DNA from 3 places in the Janthinobacterium sp. GW822-FHT07A03 genome. Region 3 is predicted to be linked to each of the others. Evidence: predicted binding sites of a transcription regulator. Region 3 holds the regulator's gene; each other region holds the start of a gene.
What was found. The regulator LexA, encoded in region 3, represses DNA repair genes until DNA is damaged. The targets are predictions, from matches to a motif close to ACTGTATNNNNATACAGT.
Positions count from the first base shown of each region.

Region 1 (2,270 bases), 270 kb from region 3:
CAGGACAGCGCCGCGGCACACCCCTGCGGCATCAGCGCTGACGCTGGTTTAACTTAAAACAGATCCAGCTGCCCCGCATTGCCTTTTTTTACGTTTGCGCCCAGCGACGGCACCACCAGTGGCCGGCGGAACTGCGTGCAATCGAGCTGCTTGAAGCGTCCGCCCTTGCCGTGCAGCCCCAGCCGGTGCACGGCCTTTTCAAAACGCTGACGGATGAGGTCAGCCCACACGCCTTCGCCCCGCATGCGCGCGCCGAACGCGCTGTCGTAATCCTTGCCGCCACGCATTTCGCGCACCCGGTTCATCACGCGCTGTGCCCGCTCTGGAAAGTGCGCTTCCAGCCATTGCTGGAACAATGGACTCACTTCCCACGGCAGGCGCAGCACCACATAATGGGCGTGGATGGCGCCCGCGTCGCGCACGGCTTCGAGCAGCTGCTCGATTTCGGGTTCCGTCACGAAAGGGATGATGGGCGCGATGCTCACGCCCACGGGAATGCCCGCCTCCGTCAGGGTGCGGATGGTGCGCAGGCGCCGCGCCGGTGCGGCCGCGCGCGGTTCCAGGGTGCGCGCGATGGCCGGGTCGAGCGTGGTGACAGTGACGGCCACGGCCGCCAGGCGCCTGGCCGCCATGGGCACCAGGATGTCGATATCGCGCTCGATCAGCGACGATTTCGTGATCAGCGCCACGGGATGGTCGCATTCGTGCAGCACGTCCAGCACGCGCCGCGTCAGCTGCCGTTCCCGTTCGCAGGGCTGATACGCATCCGTGTTCACGCCCAGGGCGATCGGTTCGGGCACATACGACGGCTTGGCCAGTTCGCGCCGCAGCAGTTCGGGGGCGTTCACCTTGGCGTAGATGCGGCTTTCGAAATCCAGGCCAGGCGACAGGCCCAGGTAGCTGTGCGTGGGACGGGCAAAGCAATATATACAGCCATGTTCGCAACCCCGGTACGGGTTCAGCGACACATTGAACGGCAAATCGGGCGAAGCGTTGCGCGTGAGGATGGTGCGCGCCTGCTCGTCGCTGACCTGCGTCTTCCAGGTCGGCGCCGCCTCAACATCCGCCTCGTCCAGGCCGCCCACGCTCCAGCCATCATCGAAACCGGCGCGCGCATGCGCCTCGTAGCGTCCCTGCAGGTTCGAGACGGCCCCGCGCCCCTTCTGGGCTTTCAGCGATTGCGGCGGCAACATGGCTTGCCCGGCGAAGCTGTCATCGTGCGCTGGAATGATTGCTTTCATGAACGGCCCCATCAACTGTATATACGTACAGTATACTATGCCGCTGTGCGGGCAAGATCAAGGGCTGCCGTGCTGTCGTTTCAAGCTTTTTCGCCATGCGGTATGACATAACTCAACTGCTGCGCGACAAAGCCGTCAAATGCCGTGATCAGGGGAACGAAGCGGGACGCGTCCTGCTCCAACTGCATCAGGGCATAGCACGTCGCTTCCAGGGTCGATAACTGGTCCGGCGCGTGCGCCTTGCGGATCAAATAATGGGAGGCAGGCGTGTCGCGCAACGGCAGGCGCGGCAGCTGTTGCAATGGGCGATTCAGGTACAGCATCTTGCGGCTCTTGCGCCAGGTGGCGTCCAGCACCACCAGCCGCAATTGGGTCGCCAACCGGGCGGGATCGAGCAAGATGGCGGGGTCGAGCGCTGGCGGCGGCGCGATGCCCAGCGAACGGTCGCCGGGCGTATCCGGGTACAGCAGCACATTGTGCTTGCCGACCAGCAATTCGGCGAGCGCCTCCGGGGCAAACTGTTCGCCCGTCAGCAGGCGGCTGTTGGGCAGGTTCAGGTGCAGTAAGCGGGCACTGCCCTTGGCGTTGTGGACTTCCAGCGGATGCTGGAGGATCAGCACTTCCACCGCGTGGGCAACGGGAGCGATCCAGCGGCAGATGCAGCTGGCTGCGGCGCGCAGGCAGACCGGGCAGCGTGCGCGTTTGGCCGGCTCCGCCAGGGAGGACGATGCTGAGGGATGACTGGAGCTAGGGCTGGAGGTACGGCGGGTGGTCATGGCGGAGCGCGTTCGCGGCTGTCTTCAAGCCGCGATTGTAGCGCCCACGCCATGCCAACGGGAATGGCCATGTGAAGGGCCGGTTCAAACAACTGCCAAAAACTGCTTGGAAAGGCCTGAAACAACGGATTAAAACAACGGATTAAAACTCTTCCCACTCATCGGCGCCGGAAGCAACCGGTGCGCGCGGCTTGCTGGCGGGCGTCGTGTCCGGTTTTGCGGCCTTGGCTGGGCCGCTGGCAGCGTGGGCGAC
Region 1 is NZ_JBXAKW010000001.1:589,935-592,204, reverse strand. It holds gene AC1RJW_RS02700 (gamma-glutamylcyclotransferase) at 1-57, shown strand, start outside; gene AC1RJW_RS02695 (PA0069 family radical SAM protein) at 54-1,193, opposite strand; gene AC1RJW_RS02690 (tRNA-uridine aminocarboxypropyltransferase) at 1,322-2,017, opposite strand; gene AC1RJW_RS02685 (methyl-accepting chemotaxis protein) at 2,160-2,270, opposite strand, start outside.
Region 1: a site for LexA is predicted at 1,256-1,273, ahead of AC1RJW_RS02695 (PA0069 family radical SAM protein). Genes of this name have one in related genera too.

Region 2 (2,270 bases), on a different contig from region 3:
CAGCATCCAGTCGAGGATTTCGCCGAACAGCGAATGCTCGATGGTGTCATCCTGCTCCGTGGTGGGCGGCTCGAACCAGTCGTCGTCGTCCGCCTCGTCCGCTGGCGCCTCGCGCGCCTTCACTTGCTGGCGGGCCCGCTGGCCGGGCTTGCCGACTCGCCCGCTTCGGCATTCAGGCGCGCCGCTTCCGAGTATTTTTCCAGGCAATAGCCGAGGCCGCGCACGGTGGCGATGCGCACGCCGCCTACCTCGATTTTCTTGCGCAGGCGGTGCACATATACTTCGATGGCGTTGTTCGATACTTCTTCGCCCCATTCGCACAGGTGGTCGACCAGCTGTTCTTTCGAGACGAGGCGGCCGGTGCGGCCCAGCAATATTTCCAGCAGGCCCAGTTCGCGCGCCGACAGGTCGAGCATCTGGTCGTTGATGTAGGCGCTGCGTCCTACCTGGTCGTAGCTGAGGGGGCCGTGCTTGATGATGGTGGCGCCGCCGCCGGCGCCGCGGCGCGTCAGGGCGCGCACTCTTGCCTCCAGTTCCGACAGGGCGAACGGCTTGGCCATATAATCATCGGCACCGAGGTCGAGGCCATTCACGCGTTGTTCGATGGAATCGGCGGCCGTCAGGATCAGCACGGGCAGCAGCGAGGCGCGCGCGCGCAGGCGGCGCAGCACTTCCAGGCCGGACATCTTCGGCAGGCCCAGATCGAGGATCAGCAGGTCGAATTCCTGGGTGGACAGGGCCGTATCGGCTTCCTGCCCGGTCTTGACGTAGTCGATCGCATAACCGGACTGGCGCAGCGAACGGGTCAGGCCATCGGCCAGCACGCTGTCATCTTCGGCAAGTAAAATACGCATGGTGCACTTCCTATGCTTGCGGCGGTAGAGGATTGTATTGTGTTTCATTTTCCGCAAGGTGGCGAGTTTTTGTGAGAAACCAGGCTTGTATTGATCTGTTTCAAAACAAATCCACGTTCCGCTTGCATTGATCACTGTTTTTTTATACAGTACTGTCTGTGTAAAGAATTTAACCCACTGGCGCTATCGCAGGCTGCCGGATTCCATTGAGTCCGCAACTGTAGAACGGCTGAAAGAACATATGGACGATAAAAAAGCTGTAGTACCCGCATCGGAAAAAGCCAAGGCGCTCGCCGCCGCACTGGCGCAGATCGAGAAGCAGTTTGGCAAAGGTTCGGTCATGCGCATGGATGCCAGCGCACCGATCGAAGAAGTGCAAGTCGTGTCGACCGGTTCGCTCGGCCTCGATATCGCGCTGGGCGTGGGCGGCTTGCCGCGCGGCCGCGTGGTGGAAATCTATGGTCCTGAATCGTCGGGTAAAACCACGCTGACCCTGCAAACCATTGCTGAAATGCAAAAACTGGGCGGCACCTGCGCCTTTATCGATGCCGAGCACGCGCTGGACGTCGGTTACGCGCAAAAGCTGGGCGTGAACCTGCATGAATTGCTGATCTCGCAACCGGATACGGGCGAGCAGGCACTGGAAATCTGCGACGCCCTCGTGCGTTCGGGCAGCGTCGACCTCGTCGTCATCGACTCCGTGGCCGCACTGACGCCACGTGCCGAGATCGAAGGCGACATGGGCGATTCCCTGCCAGGTTTGCAAGCGCGTCTGATGTCGCAAGCCCTGCGCAAGCTGACCGGCTCCATCAACCGCACGAATACCCTGGTCATCTTCATCAACCAGATCCGCATGAAGATCGGCGTGATGTTCGGCAGCCCGGAAACGACCACGGGCGGCAATGCGCTGAAATTCTACGCCTCCGTGCGCCTGGACATCCGCCGTACGGGCTCGATCAAGTCCGGCGATGAAGTCATCGGCAACGAAACCAAGGTCAAGGTCGTCAAGAACAAGATCGCGCCGCCGTTCAAGGAAGCGCACTTCGATATCCTGTACGGCGCCGGCACCTCGCGCGAAGGCGAAATCCTGGACCTGGGTTCGGATGCCAAGATCGTGGAAAAATCCGGTTCGTGGTACAGCTACAACGGCGAACGCATCGGCCAGGGCAAGGACAACGCCCGCGCCTTCCTGCAAGAGCGTCCGGCGTTGGCCCGCGAGATCGAAAACAAGGTCCGCGCTTCGCTGGGCGTGCGCGAACTGCCGCCGCTGGCTGCTGAAAAGCCGGAAAAAGCGGATAAAGCCGCCGACAAGGCTGCCAAGGCTGCGGAAGCCAAGGCAGAGTAGGTCGGATTAGCGCGGCAAAGCCGCGCGTAATCCGACAACACCACAGACGTCAACAATGTTGTCGGATTACG
Region 2 is NZ_JBXAKW010000003.1:337,768-340,037, reverse strand. It holds gene AC1RJW_RS11145 (sensor histidine kinase) at 1-123, opposite strand, end outside; gene AC1RJW_RS11140 (response regulator) at 120-854, opposite strand; gene recA (recombinase RecA) at 1,096-2,199, shown strand.
Region 2: a site for LexA is predicted at 988-1,005, ahead of recA (recombinase RecA). Genes of this name have one in related genera too.

Region 3 (2,270 bases):
CGGCTGCTGGTGCTTCGGTGCGGTGGCTTTTGGCCGCGTCTTCGCGTTGTACCGATTTCATCATCGGCGAAGGAGCTGTTTCAGCTTTCTTCATTTTAACGGTCAGGTGACGCAACACGGCATCATTGAATTTGAATGCTGTTTCCAACTCGACCAGGGTCTCGTTGTCGCATTCGATGTTCAGGCAGATGTAGTGTGCTTTAGGCAGCTTTTGGATCGAGTAAGCCATTTGACGGCGGCCCCAATCTTCCACGCGGTGAACCGAACCGCCGCGGGTGGTTACGCTGGCTTTGTAGCGTTCGATCATCGCGGGCACTTGCTCGCTTTGGTCCGGATGGACGATAAAGACTATTTCATAATGACGCATGCAAACTCCTTCAGGTCGGATTGATAATCGCCCACCCCGGCGTCAAGACGGGTGTGGGAAGGTCAGCCGAAGATTATAACCGCCTTTTGCAAACGTTTCAATCATTGCTTGCACCAGCGCCCGAAAAGGCCGCGCGCCACCGCACTTTCCGACCGCGGACAAGTATTTCTTGCGAAATTCGCCGAAAACACGGAAATCCCCTTGCATAGTGGACGATACTGTACAAAAATACAGACTGTTCATATAGACAGCATTTCAGTATGCACCCACCGCTCATGATCAAGCTGACAGCACGACAAGAACAAATCCTGAACCTGATCAAGGACGCGATTGAAAACACGGGCTTTCCTCCCACCCGTGCCGAAATCGCCAATGAACTGGGTTTCAAATCGGCCAATGCGGCCGAAGAGCATTTGCAGGCCCTGGCCCGCAAGGGCGCCATCGAGATTTCGCCCGGCACCTCGCGCGGCATCCGCCTGATCGGCGCGGCGGCCGAAGCGCCGCCATCGAAAGTGCCGGCGGCGCTGCTGATGTCGCTGCCCCTGATCGGCAGGGTGGCGGCCGGTTCGCCCATCCTGGCGCAGGAAAACCTGGAAGCGAGCTACAACGTGGACCCGGCCCTGTTCTCGGCCAAGCCCGACTTCCTGCTGAAGGTGCGCGGCTGGTCCATGCGCGACGCCGGCATCATGGATGGCGATTTACTGGCCGTCAAGAAGGTCGACAGCGCCAAGAACGGCCAGATCGTCGTCGCCCGCATCGGTGACGAAGTCACCGTCAAGCGCTACAAGAAGACGGGCTCCGTCATCGAATTGCTGCCGGAAAACCCCGACTTCAAGGTCATTACCGTGTCGCCGGAAGACGAATTCGCCCTGGAAGGCCTGGCCGTGGGCTTGATGCGCAGCTGGCATTAAACGACTGCACACAAAAAGGGCCGCAACAACATGACTGTTGCGGCCCTTTTCATTTGTCCGGCGACTTATACATCGAGTGCCTGGCGGAAATCCTCGAGCAGATCCACCTCGTCCTCGATGCCGACGGAGACGCGGATCAGCGATTCGGCGATACCCATGCTGGCACGCCGCTCGGCACCCATCTCATAGAAGATCGTGTGGGCGACGGGAATGACCAGGGTGCGCGTGTCGCCGAGGTTGCTCGCTGGAATGGCCAGATTCAAACGATTGAGGAAATCGAAGCAGTCGATGCCATCCTTCAATTCAAAGCTGAACAGCGAACCATAGCTGCGGAACAAGTCCGTCGCCAGCGCATGCTGCGGGTGCGACGGCAAGCCCGGGTAATGCACGGCTGCCACGCGCGGATCGGCGGCAAGCATGGTGGCCAGCGCCAGGGCGTTCGAACAGGTACGGTCCATGCGCAAGGCCATGGTTTCCGCGCCGACGGCGATATGGTGCGCCGCTTCCGGCCCCAGCGAGGCGCCGAAGTCGCGCAAGGCCTTGGCGCGGATTTGCGCGATGCCCCACTGCGTGGGCGCCGCTTTTTTGTAATTCTCGAAAATATTCGGATATTGCGTCCAGTCGAACACACCCGTATCCGTCAAGCTGCCGCCCAGGGCATTGCCGTGGCCGCCGATGGATTTCGTCAGCGCATTGACCACCAGGCCCGCGCCCACGGCTTTCGGACGGAACAGGTATGGCGTCGTCATGGTGTTGTCAACGATGTACAAAATACCCTTCTCGCGGCACAAGTCACCGATTTTTGCCAGGTCGGCGATCTGCGTGCGAGGATTGGCAATAGTTTCCACAAAAACAATTCGCGTGGCCGGCGTGATGGCCTCCGCCACGTTCGCCACATCAGTGGCATCGACGAACGACACGCCGATGCCTTGCCCCGTCACCGTTTGCCACAGGCTGTTGGTATTACCAAACAGAAAGGCCGACGACACGAC
Region 3 is NZ_JBXAKW010000001.1:324,359-326,628, reverse strand. It holds gene rpsF (30S ribosomal protein S6) at 1-367, opposite strand, end outside; gene lexA (transcriptional repressor LexA) at 643-1,278, shown strand; gene AC1RJW_RS01460 (cystathionine gamma-synthase family protein) at 1,344-2,270, opposite strand, start outside.